Regions from separate parts of the Lysinibacillus louembei genome, predicted to be linked through region 2. Evidence: a T-box and tRNA genes for the amino acid it is inferred to sense, from the RefSeq annotation. Region 2 holds a T-box; the other holds one or more tRNA genes.
The links. A T-box is a leader RNA that pairs with one kind of tRNA and senses whether it is charged. The one in region 2 lies ahead of argS (arginine--tRNA ligase), so its partner is inferred to be a tRNA-Arg.
Positions count from the first base shown of each region.

Region 1: it encodes a tRNA-Arg, which carries the amino acid that the T-box ahead of argS (arginine--tRNA ligase) is inferred to sense. The anticodon was not compared.

Region 1 covers NZ_CP137624.1:1,987,768-1,994,281, forward strand. The annotation lists gene whiA (DNA-binding protein WhiA) at 1-785, shown strand, start outside; gene R6U77_RS09870 (HPr family phosphocarrier protein) at 879-1,136, shown strand; tRNA gene R6U77_RS09875 (tRNA-Arg) at 1,510-1,584, opposite strand; gene clpP (ATP-dependent Clp endopeptidase proteolytic subunit ClpP) at 1,813-2,403, shown strand; gene R6U77_RS09885 (spore coat protein) at 2,592-3,209, opposite strand; gene R6U77_RS09890 (glutaredoxin family protein) at 3,288-3,521, shown strand; gene R6U77_RS09895 (sugar-binding transcriptional regulator) at 3,676-4,707, shown strand; gene gap (type I glyceraldehyde-3-phosphate dehydrogenase) at 4,752-5,765, shown strand; gene R6U77_RS09905 (phosphoglycerate kinase) at 5,913-6,514, shown strand, end outside.
Region 2 covers NZ_CP137624.1:2,874,679-2,881,192, forward strand. The annotation lists gene R6U77_RS14255 (methyl-accepting chemotaxis protein) at 1-741, shown strand, start outside; gene R6U77_RS14260 (SF0329 family protein) at 875-1,429, shown strand; gene R6U77_RS14265 (antibiotic biosynthesis monooxygenase family protein) at 1,426-1,752, shown strand; gene R6U77_RS14270 (YxcD family protein) at 1,787-2,080, opposite strand; gene R6U77_RS14275 (hypothetical protein) at 2,068-2,532, opposite strand; gene R6U77_RS14280 (hypothetical protein) at 2,676-3,245, shown strand; T-box leader at 3,274-3,491, shown strand; gene argS (arginine--tRNA ligase) at 3,537-5,210, shown strand; gene R6U77_RS14290 (metallophosphoesterase family protein) at 5,214-5,951, shown strand; gene R6U77_RS14295 (YqhV family protein) at 5,922-6,185, opposite strand; gene R6U77_RS14300 (nucleotide excision repair endonuclease) at 6,279-6,514, opposite strand, start outside.

The DNA of each region.
Region 1 (6,514 bases), 890 kb from region 2:
TTGCCAGACGACTTTATACAATCGTCAAAAAGCTTTACCCATATAATGTTGAACTACTTGTGCGTAAAAAGATGCGCTTAAAGAAAAATAATGTATATATTTGTCGCGTACGTGAAGGTGCACGTGAATTGTTAACAGATTTGCAAATTATTTCAGATGAATTTCAATTTAATCATGACATCTCTGAATCCCTTGTACAAAAAAATAGCCATAAAAGAGCCTATTTACGTGGAGCCTTTTTAGCAGGGGGCTCTGTCAATAATCCAGAAACATCGTCCTATCATTTAGAAATTTATTCGTTATATAAAGAGCATGGTGAAGCACTCGCCAGCTTGATGAATACATTCCAGCTAAATGCTAAAACGATTGAACGGAAAAAAGGCTTTGTGACGTATTTAAAAGAAGCGGAGAAAATTTCAGATTTTTTAAGCTTAGTAGGAGCACATCAGGCAATGCTAAAATTTGAAGATGTGCGCATTGTGAGAGATATGAGGAACAGTGTAAACCGCATTGTAAACTGTGAAACGGCGAATTTGAATAAAACGATTGGAGCAGCGTTGCGCCAAGTTGAAAATATACGCTATATTGATAATGCTATCGGATTGGACCAGCTACCCGAAAAGCTGCGCGAAATTGCACGCCTACGTGTAGAATATCAAGATGTAACATTGAAGGAGCTTGGTGAAATGGTATCAACAGGCGTTGTCAGCAAATCGGGTGTTAACCACCGCCTGCGCAAAATTGATGAAATTGCTGAAGCGCTTCGCCGTGGTGAAAAAATATAAAATAATTGTGAAAACGAATACATTGTCCTTTTTCTATTAATTCGGTAAGATAAAGCTAGATAGATGAACGGTATAGGAAAGGGAGAAACGTAGATGATTGAAAACCAAGTAGAAGTTAAATTGAAATCAGGATTGCAGGCGAGACAGGCGGCGCTTTTTGTACAGCAAGCAAATCGCTATAAATCCGATATTTTTTTACAAAAGGATAATAAAAAAGTAAATGCAAAATCCATTATGGGCGTCATGAGCTTAGCAATTGCTAGAGGCACACAGCTGACTTTAATTGCTGCTGGCGACGATGCTGAAAAAGCTGTTGCTACATTGACGCAATTTATTGAACAGGAAGACTAAGAGGGAAAAGCGATGTATCAATGCAGAGAAGCCTCACGCGAAGAAATTCAATTTGTTGAGGATGAATTAGCAAAATATAAAATTTTTTGAAGAAATAAAATAGCTGCCAGAAAAGTCATAGCTTTTCTGGCAGCTTTCTTTAATTAAAACCGATAAACCTTTATTGCTTGCTCATTTCTATTCAAATGCTAGTTGTCATGAATTAAAAAAGTCAATCATATGTAAGTTTAAAGAGAGGTGGATAAGGCTCCATCGGTACAGTGTGATTTCGCCTTTATCCATGGACTCCCTCTTATGAGTCAATTAGGCTGCTAAAACTAATTGCTCATAAATCAGGTCTTGCTATACAAAATATTATATTGAAACAGTAAAATGGCGCCCTCGGAGGGAATCGAACCCCCAGCGGAAGAACCGGAATCTTCAGTGTTATCCATTACACCACGAGGACAAGTGCAAAAATTGTGCAAAGCTCTGAATGGTGATAAAATTGTCGTATGTGCAAAAATTAACGACTTTCCCATTATACAAATGTCAGACGAATATTTCAACATAAATTTGTAGAGTTTATATTTGACCTTTCTTGACTATAATGTGTATGATAAGGATACAGTTGAAGAAGCTTAACTTTTCAACAATTTAGTATATGAATTTACCTTTTATAAAGGAGGATTTTTCAATGAATTTAATTCCTACAGTTATTGAACAAACAAACCGAGGTGAGCGTGCTTATGATATTTATTCACGCTTGCTAAAAGATCGCATCATTTTATTAGGGAGCGCAATTGATGACAATGTAGCGAACTCTATCGTAGCACAGCTATTATTTTTAGAGGCAGAGGACCCAGATAAGGATATTTCCTTATACATCAACTCTCCTGGTGGTTCCATTACGGCTGGCATGGCAATTTACGATACAATGAACTTCATTAAGCCAAAAGTGCAAACAATTTGTATCGGCATGGCTGCATCAATGGGTGCCTTTTTATTAACAGCTGGTGAGCCAGGCAAACGCTTTGCTTTACCGAATGCTGAAGTGATGATTCACCAACCACTTGGTGGCGCACAAGGGCAAGCAACTGAAATCGAAATTGCTGCAAAACGCATTTTACACTTACGTGAAAAATTAAATACAATCATGGCTGAAAAAACTGGTCAAGATTATGCAACAATTTCTCGCGACACAGACCGCGATAACTTCATGACAGCTGAGCAAGCAAAAGCATACGGCTTAATCGATGAAATTATTGATCGCAATCAAGTAAAATAATATGTATATAAAAAGCTGCCTGAAAACGCGTTTTCAGGCAGCTTTTTTGGGGAATCGCAGATAAACTATAAAAATTCGCAGATATTTCAGTGAATTCCGCAGATAACTTAAGAAAAATCGCAGATAAGTTAGGGAAAGTCGCTGATATAGTAAAAAAGAGCATCCCCCATATGAGGGATGCTTGTTTTTTAGTTCGGCATGTTTTTCGCCATTTGCCCCTGCCCATACATATTGAGCATTGCCTGCATATCGGCTGGCGCTAATTGTGGCACCTGATAGTTGCCTTTTTTGTTTTGGTAAATGGAGATTTCGTAAGCCATCTCAATACAGTTTTTGATGGAATCTTGTAGCACGCGACGCAATACAGGGTTACACGTTTCAAGTGCTGCTGTTGTTTTGCCTGTAGCGCTAACTTTATGTGCACCTAAAATGCATCCTGCAATAATTGCATCATCTAGCTCGCTCGCCATTTGCATTGGCTTTTTCGGCTCACTAGGTGTGAGACCGTATTTGAAATCGTTACCTGTTTGCATATTGTATGTGCGAGTAGGATGCTGTGGATCATGACCTGTTTTATATGCTTCGACTGTAATATTGTATTCATCAAGCATAAATGCATATTGTTTGTCCATAATGGACAGTAACTCTGGGTCCTGTACATGGTCACGTAACAACACAAATTGATTTAAGCCGCCAATTGCTGCACTTAGCACCTCATGTACATCAAAAAGCTCATGTCCGCCATGATTTGTAGAAAGTGGTCCCATTGATTGCTGTTGTTGCTCTTGTTGGAAATCGCCTGTCATTTATTTTTCCTCCTATCAAAATGTCGTACATTTTATAGGTTGGCTAATTTATGTTATTTTATACATGGAGGGATGTTCATGAAAATCATTAATTTTTATTCAAGACCTTATTGCCATTTATGCGAAGAAGGCTTGCTAACGTTGAAGCTTGTACAAGAGGATTGTTCATTTGATATAAATATAATCAATATAGAGGAAGATGATGCATTGCATGAAAAGTATATGCTGATGATTCCAGTTGTTACTTATAATGAGGAAGTTATACAATACGGTATACTGGATTATGCAACATTGCTTGAAGCACTGCAATAGTAAGTAGTGCTTTAAAGTTTTTAGACAAAAGAATTGCCAAAATTTATATACGTGTATATAATAGATATAGGAAGTGAATTTTTTTTACCTCTAGTGGGACAATTTTTAAAGTGCGGGACAAAAAACGTCCATACTTTTGTAGAAGGTGATGTTGTTGAACAGTAACTCTATATATGAAGTACAGCGCAAGCTTCTACCAGAAATGGATGAGTTGCTTAAAAAGCGCTATCGCTTATTGCAAACAATCGCATTGCAAAGCCCCATCGGAAGAAGAGCTTTAGCTGATATTTTACAGCTAACAGAGCGTGATGTTCGCAAGGAGACACAAGTTTTAAGCGATCAGCAATTGATCCATATTCAAGCAAAAGGCATGGTTTGCACAGAATTTGGGTATACCGTTTTAGAGCAATTAAAAACATTGTTTCATGAACTTACAGGTATTTCTAAAAAAGAGCAGCAGTTAAAGGCTGCGCTCAATATTAACAAAGTCATTATCGTACATGGCGACATTGAGCAAGATGTGAGCACATACTCCTTAATCGGAAAAGAAGCAGCGTCAGTTATTATGCAAAACGCAAAGCCAAACTGCAAAATAGCGGTTACTGGCGGTACGTCAGTTGGTTCAATTGGAGCGTATTTACAGCCTCATAAAGCTTTGCAACATGCACAATTTATTGCAGCTCGTGGCGGTATAGGTGATGAAATAACAATGCAGGCAAATACGCTCGTAGCGCAATTTGCTGAGCAATGCCATGCAACATATCGCACGTTATTTTTACCAGAGCATTTAAGCGAGCAAGCATATAGCGCCATGAAGGATGAGCCAATTGTGAAAGAAATGATTGAGCTTTATGACAATATTAATATTGTTATCCACGGTATTGGTGAAGCGATGGAAATGGCAGATCGCAGGCAAAGCAGTGAGGATGATAAGCGATTATTGCGTGAAAAAGGCGCAATAGCTGAAGCATTTGGTTACTATTTTGATGAGCAAGGTCAAATTGTTCATCATATTCGTACAATTGGCATTCAGTTAGAGCAAGTTCAGCAAAGCGATTGTATTATCGCCATTGCGGCTGGTGCGAGCAAGGCAAAATCAGTACAAGCTTATTTTAAAAATCCAGTAAAAAATACAATTTTTATTACGGATGAAAGTGCAGCAAATGCAATTTTAAAAAATCTATAACGAGCAACAACGCTCTTATAAATAAAATTTTGGAGGAATTTCAAATGACAGTAAAATTAGCAATTAACGGATTCGGACGTATTGGACGCAAAGTATTTCGTGAAGCAATGAATAATAGTGAAGTAGAAGTAGTTGCAATTAACGACTTAACAGATGCAGGTCAACTTGCACACTTATTAAAGTATGACTCAGTACACGGTATCTATGATGCTGATGTGCAAGCAGGCGAAAATTCTTTCACTGTGAACGGTAAAGAAATTAAAGTATATGCAGAAAAAGACCCAACGCAATTACCATGGGGCGAGTTAGGTGTAGATATCGTTCTTGAGTGTACAGGTATTTTCAACAATAAAGAAAAATTAAGCTATCACTTACAAGCAGGTGCGAAAAAAGCGATTCTTTCAGCGCCAGCAAAAGGTGATGTGCCAACATACGTAATGGGTGTAAACCATGAAGACTACAATCCAGAAACAGATGATGTATTATCAAATGCTTCTTGTACAACAAACTGTCTTGCACCATTAGCAAAAGTGTTAGATGAAAAATTTGGTATCGAGCGCGGCTTAATGACAACAATCCACTCTTATACAAATGACCAACGCATTCTTGACTTACCACATGCAGACTTACGTCGTGCACGTGCTGGTGCGTTATCAATGATCCCAACAACTACAGGTGCAGCAGTAGCCGTATCAAAAGTATTACCTCAATTAAAAGGTAAATTAGATGGCTTCTCTATGCGTGTACCAACACCAAACGTATCATGTGTAGACTTAGTTGCAACATTGAAAAAAGATGTAACAGTTGAAGAAGTAAATGCGGCATTAAAAGAAGCAGCAGAAGGCGATCTAAAAGGTATTTTAGATTACAACGAGCTACCATTAGTATCATCTGATTACAATGGTAACGTAAGCTCTTCAACAATCGATGGACTTTCTACTATGGTACTAGAAAACAAATTAGTAAAAGTTATTTCATGGTACGATAACGAAAGCGGCTACTCTGCACGTTTATTAGACCTTGCATTATATGTAGCAAGCAAAGGCTTCAACAAATAATATAGCCTGACTAAAAGGGAATGGAGGAAGGGATTTTTCCCTTGCTCCATTTTTATTAGAAATGGCAAGACATTAGATGTGACTTTTGCTACTATAAAACTAAGCGCGCCAAACAGCGTGACCAATAATGTTGAAGGGAGCTTTTTTATGTTAAATAAAAAGACGATGAAGGATATCGATGTCAAAGGGAAGCGCGTATTTGTACGTGTAGACTTCAATGTGCCAATGGAAGAGGGGCATATTACAGATGACACACGCATTCGTGCAGCATTGCCAACGATTCAATATTTAGTTGACGCAGGGGCAAAGGTAATTTTAGCGTCCCATTTAGGTCGTCCTAAAGGTGAAGTAAATGAAGAAATGCGTCTAACAGCAGTAGGAACACGCTTAGCTGAATTAATCGAGCGCCCTGTAACGAAATTGGATGAATCAATTGGTGAAGCGGTAGAAGCAGCGATTGCAGCAATGCAGGATGGCGATATCGTATTATTAGAAAATGTTCGCTTCCATAAAGGCGAGGAGAAAAATGACCCAGCACTAGCAGAAAGCTTTGCAAAATTAGCGGATGTTTATGTAAATGACGCATTTGGCGCAGCGCATCGTGCACATGCAACAACGGAGGGCGTTGCAAAGTTCATCCCGGCTGTATCAGGCTTCTTAATGCAAAAGGAATTAGATGTTCTAGGAAAAGCTTTATCAAATCCTGAGCGTCCATTCACAGCCATTATTGGTGGCGCAAAAGTAAAAGA
Region 2 (6,514 bases):
TTTGGTATTCAAAATATTGCGGAGTCTACGCAAACGGTACACAATGAGGCACAAAATACGCAAGTCATTGCAAGTAAAGGGCTTGTTACGATTGAAGACGCGAAAGAGCAAATGCAAGATATTTATAGCTCAACGAAATTAACAACAGAGTTAATTTCAAAGCTAATCACACATTCACAACAAATTCAAAGCATTACAAATGTTATTACAGATATTACAGATCAAACGAATTTATTAGCATTAAATGCTGCAATTGAAGCAGCACGCGCTGGCGAGCATGGTAAAGGCTTTGCTGTCGTGGCAGATGAGGTGCGCAAATTAGCAGAGCAATCGAAATCATCCGCTAATTTAATTGTGAGCTTAACGACAGAAATTTTACATGAGACGAAAAATGTAGAAGGCGCTGTTGCAGATAGTTTACAGCGTGTTGAGACAGGTGTACAAGTTATTGAAGTAGCAGGAGATTCCTTCAATCAAATTACTGGAGCAATCGAAAATATGACGATGCGCATTGCGGATGCATCTGCTGTTACAGAGCAAATTTCAGCAGCAACAGAGGAAGTTTCAGCATCTGTTTCAGAGCTAGCTTCCAACGTCAATGGTGTAGCGAACAGTACGGAAGAAATCGTGCTGCAAATCAGTGAGCAAGTGGCATCGATTCAGGAAATTAACGCTGTATCTGCAGAGCTTGAAATAAAAGCAGGAGAGCTTACACAAGCAATTGCGAAATTTAAAATTTAACTTGAATCAACAGAAGTCCCGACGCAATTACGTCGAGGCGTAATTGATTAATCAAACGCAAGAAAGCCATTGTGGCTTCTTGCGTTTTTTATGTACAATAAGAATAAAACTAACAGCATGAATGGAGGAAGCGATGCGATTTAGTAAACAGCAGCAGCAATTTGAGCACTTTTTAGCCGATAAGCTGAAAGGGCAAGTACAGCTTTATGCGACAGTACATCGAAAGGCGCATGACCAGCCTGCAAAAGTATGGCTAGTATATAAAGGTGAGGAAATTTTGCGCACGGATGATTTAGCATTCCAAGTACGTGTGAATCAGCAATATACAAAGCAAGCAATGGAGCTACCGCGAATACCATACAACGAAAATTGGGAAGTGATGATGCAATCAACAGAACGCCAGGCACTTGTGAATTTAAGCGATCAAATCGAACAGCAAGTAATGAATGAGGGACTTTACCCTGCTTGGTTGTTCTATCAAGCATTAGATGCATTTTATGGACTTACAATAGAGGGGGCACTGCATCATGAAAATGAGCTAGTGCAAGTGCTTGCAATGCTTGACCGTAGACTAGGAAAACGCAGACTTGCAGCAATGGAGCCACAAACTCCACTTGCACAAAAATTCCATGCTTTACGCTGCGAAGTAGAAGGTATAATTAAAATAGGCAGGAGTGGAGGAAGATGAGTCATTTAGCGAATACATATGAGCTACCCTATTATGCGGTAATTTTTGCTTCAGAGCGAACAGAGGGTGACCAAGGCTATCATGTGATGGCCACAAAAATGGCGCAATTAGCGAGTAAGCAAAAGGGCTATTTAGGTGTCGAAAGTGCAAGAGATGCACATTTAGGTATTACCGTTTCCTACTGGCAAACGCTTGAAGATATTGCAGCCTGGAAGGCAAATGCCGCTCATCAGGTGGCACAAGAGCGTGGAAAAAAGGAATGGTATAGTCGATTCGCATTACGTGTATGCAAAGTAGAACGCGATTACTTATTTGAAATGTAAATAAAAAACCTCTCGCTAAGGAGAGGCTTTTTATTTACCATGAAACATTGGCAATCATGCCAGCTTCATCATCAATATCAAGTGAGATTCGTGCACTGATTGAATCACGTTGTAGCTTTTCATCGATATAAAGACGTAACGCGGTAATAAAATTAACAGTATTGTATAGTTCAACTTGGCCATTCACATAGGCTTCTGCTGTATAGCCTGCTAAATCATCATACATTAGCTCAACTTCTACATTTTCAGGCTGAACATTTTTAAAGCGTGCATGGAAAATGCAAATCGCATTAATTAAATCCTGCTCGAATAATGTTAGTTGTTCCATGTTTTTGACGTCTCATCTTTCTTTTTACGTGTCATTACTTGGTAAATTTTAATGCATAGGAAGACGATTACCGCAATCGCTGCTGCATTGACCATAAAGCCTAAAATTGAGCCTAAAATACCTAAATCGCCGAATAAGCTACCAAATAATAAGCCCGCTAAACCACCGATAAAGAGACCTTTCATTAAGCCGCCAGAAGTGAAGCCACCTTTTTTCGTTTGAGTGGTATCGCTTTTTGATTTATTCGTGTTATTTTGATTTGTTGTCGCGTTGTTATTGTCCTTATTGTCTTTTTGAATATTAGACTGATTGTTATTGTTGGATTTAAAGCCCTTTTTCCCTGATTTATAAGACTTTGCCTCCACTTGGTGGTCACCACCAAAAAAGATTGTCGTTCCTACACTTGAGAAGACAAGTGTAAATGCTAGAAATACTGCTGCAAGTTTTTTCATTTCTTTCCTCCATAAAATGTTCTACAACTATAGTATAACAAAAGAGTGAATTGAAGAAAAATAAATACACTACAATTTTTGTCCAGTGCTATGCTGATTTTAAAAAATATGGTATCTTTGTACAAGGTGAAAGGGGGATCAAGATGTCGGCACAGCAACAATACAATGGTCTTATTTTATTAGCATCCTACATACAGCGCATTTACATAGCAGAAACAATCAACGAACGTACAGGACAACAAGTGAGCTCAGCACGTCTATCTCAAGCGAAAAAATATTTAGATGAGCTCAATATGCTCATGCCATTGTTTGAGCAAACACGCACATTAACAGATACGCAATTACAGCGTGTAAAAGAAATAACAGCGAGCACAAAGCATTTTATGGAAGGCTATTTTCCGCAGTCTCCTGTGACATTCTTACAAAAGCTTGCCATTGTTGGCTCCTCTTTATATGGCGAGCAGGCAATGAATGCAGGCGTGCTGCGCTTAGGACAGCTATTCCAAAAGGAAGTAGGCAAAGACTTTGCAATGCGCGTCAAATTTTATGAGGAGCGCACACAATTTATTGATGCGGTCGTTCATACGCTGTATCAGCACGAGGAGCTAGAGGAAAATTTACAGCAAATTATCGCCAATTGGTTTGAAGGCATTATCGCCAATCGCCAATACGTACTACAAGATATGGATAAAATCGATCAATTTTTCGCTTGACGCACGTATTGTTCATTGTTAAAATAATTGAAATTCGATGAAAAAGACAGTAGCTATTTGAGTGAGCGAAGCGAGTTAGGGATGGTGTGAGCCTAATATTATGAAAATAGTGAAGCGCACTTTGGAGAAATTACCTGAACAATGAAGTAGGGTCAATCGGGGAGTCACCTCGTTAACAACAGTAAAGTGGTCATTTCGATGACAACTAGAGTGGTACCACGGGAATTTACAGCTCTCGTCTCTATTTTTTAGAGGCGGGGGCTTTTTCTATGCAAAAAAGGAGAGGAAAATATGAAAAAGCAATTAGCAACAATCATTAGCATAGCATTGCAAAATGAGTTATCAGTAACAGAGGTGACAGCATTATTGGAAAAGCCGAAGCATGAGCATTTAGGGGATCTTGCTTTTCCATGCTTCATATTAGCAAAAAAATTGAAAAAAGCACCAGCTATCATTGCGACTGAGCTAGCATCGTGTATTCAAGCAGATTTCATTAAAGAGCTGAAGGTGGAAGGTGGCTATCTTAATTTTTATTTACAGCAGCTACCAATTGCACAGCAAGTTATCGCCCAAATTATGGCTGAACAAGGACAGTATGGCACGCGTTCTACCAACAAAGAAGCAATTGTGCTTGACTTTTCTTCACCGAATATTGCCAAGCCCTTTTCGATGGGGCACTTGCGCTCCACAGTCATTGGGAATGCATTAGCGAATATTGCTGAGAAAATGGGCTATCAGGCAGTGCGTATTAATCATTTAGGGGATTGGGGCACACAGTTTGGCAAGCTGATTGTGGCATACAAATTATGGGGCAATAAAGAAGCAATTGAAGCGGCACCAATTGCTGAGCTGTTAAAAATTTATGTGCGCTTTCATGAGGAGGCAGAGCACAATGATGGGCTAAATGAGCAGGCACGTCAAGCATTTAAGGCATTGGAGGATGGTAATGAAGAAGCACACGCATTATGGCAATGGTTTAGAGCAGCTTCTTTACAGGAATTCCAAGCAATTTATCAATTGCTCGGCATCACATTTGATAGCTACAACGGGGAAGCCTTTTACAATGATAAAATGGCACGCATTGTGACAGAGCTTGAAGAAAAGCAATTATTAGTCGAATCAGACGGAGCCATGGTTGTGCCACTTGCTGATATGTCGCCATGCTTAATTAAGAAAAATGATGGTGCCACATTGTATGCAACACGTGATTTAGCGGCTGCTGTTTACCGTCAAGAAACATATGCACCAGCGAAAGTTTTTTATGTTGTAGGCAATGAGCAATCGTTGCATTTCAAGCAATTGTTTGCGGTTTTACAACAAATGGGCTATGACTGGGCAAAAAATTATCAGCATATTCCATTCGGCATGATGCTCGTTGGTGGCAAAAAAATGTCGACGAGAAAAGGCAAGGTTGTACTGCTTGCAGATGTGTTAAAGGAAGCGATTGATGCAGCCTTCCATAATATTGAGGAGAAAAATCCCACGCTTGTAAATAAGGAAGAAGTAGCAAAAGCGGTTGGCATTGGTGCAGTGATTTTCAACGATTTAAAAAATGACCGCATGCATGATATCGATTTTGATATTGAGCAAATGGTGACATTTGAAGGAGAAACAGGTCCATATGTGCAATATGCATATGCAAGGATTCAAACGCTGTTGAAGAAGGGGGCTTATGTAGCTAATGAGGAGCCAATCATACATGTGGATGAAGCGGCTTGGCCATTAATTAAGCAATTACAGGACTTCCCAGACAGCCTAGCAAAAGCATTCAAAGATGCGGATCCATCGCAAATTGCCAAATATAGCTTACAGCTAGCGCGCAGCTTTAATAAATATTATGCCCAAACGAAGCTACTAAGCGGCGACGAATACCAGCAAGCCCGTTTAGCTATCGCACATTGCGTGGCACTAGTGTTAGGCGAAAGCTTACGCTTATTAGGAATTGCAAGCCCAAAGGAGATGTAGATAATGCAGTTTGCACTTTTGACAGATATTCATGGCAATGCTGTTGCTTTACAGGCAGTTTTACAAGATATAAAGGAGCGAGGTGTGGATGAGGTCTATTGCACAGGTGATTTAATTGGTATTGGACACCAATCAAATGAAGTATTGCAGTTGCTCAGCGCCTTGCCACATTGTGAAATTGTTTGTGGTAATCACGATGAGGCAGCGTTAGCAATTATTGAAGGTCAGCCTTACCCAAAAAGTCATGCGGGCATTCGTGCGCATCATGAATGGCTTGCGGCAAGGCTCGATCCAGCATTGATTCCTTTGTTACAGCAGCTGCCACGTGAAATAGAGAAAACGATTCATACGAAGCGCTTTTTATTTACGCATTATGCGTTAAAAGGAAAGAATATGCCTTTCCATGAAGACCCGTTTGCCTCAATTCATCAGCCATCACTTGAAAATATGGAGAAGCTATTTCAAGCTTATCCAATATATGATTGCATTTGCTTTGGACATCATCATCCAACACATGTCTTTGAAAATGACAAGACCATGTATATCAATCCAGGTGCTTTAGGCTGCAATAGTCCAAACAAGGCGAAATATGCGATTTGCACTGTTGATACAGCTATACATTGGACATTTATTGAAGTGGCCTATGACGGTGCCGCGTTTATTGAGCAATTTAAGCAGACCGATATTCCTGACAAGGATTTTATTTTGACATCATTTCATGCGGAGGCTAATAAAAATTAGCAAAATACCACTAAATAAACAAAGCATTTTTGCGAAGGAAATTTTATCCTGCATCCCAGCTAAGCCGATGCCTGTTGTGACAATAAAAATAATGGGACCAACGAGCGCAAGAGAGGTATTGACAACGAACGCCTTTTCTAAAGCGCCAAGCTTGTACATCAGAAATGCAGCTGCAATATCAATGCTGCCAGATAAAATACGGAGCCAAATCATATAAAGAAGTGCTAGTTCCACTCATGTCCCACCTTTCCTTGCTACTATATGAAGGAGATGGGGGAAATATTAAAAAAGCCTACACGTAAAAATAACAGTGTAGGCTTTCGCTTATTATTCAAAGAAAACTTTATCGATGTTGTACTTCGCACGTAATGTGTTGATTGCGTATGTTTCGTAAATTTCACGTTCCATTGGGTCTTCGATTTCGTACACTTCGATTTTAAAGATTTCATCGCGATATTTTTTCATCGGTGACACATTGTCCTCGAAATGCTTTTTAATGCGCTGGCGAATTTTGCGCGCTTTCCCAACGAATAAAAGCTCGTTTTTTTCGTTGTAAAAGAAGA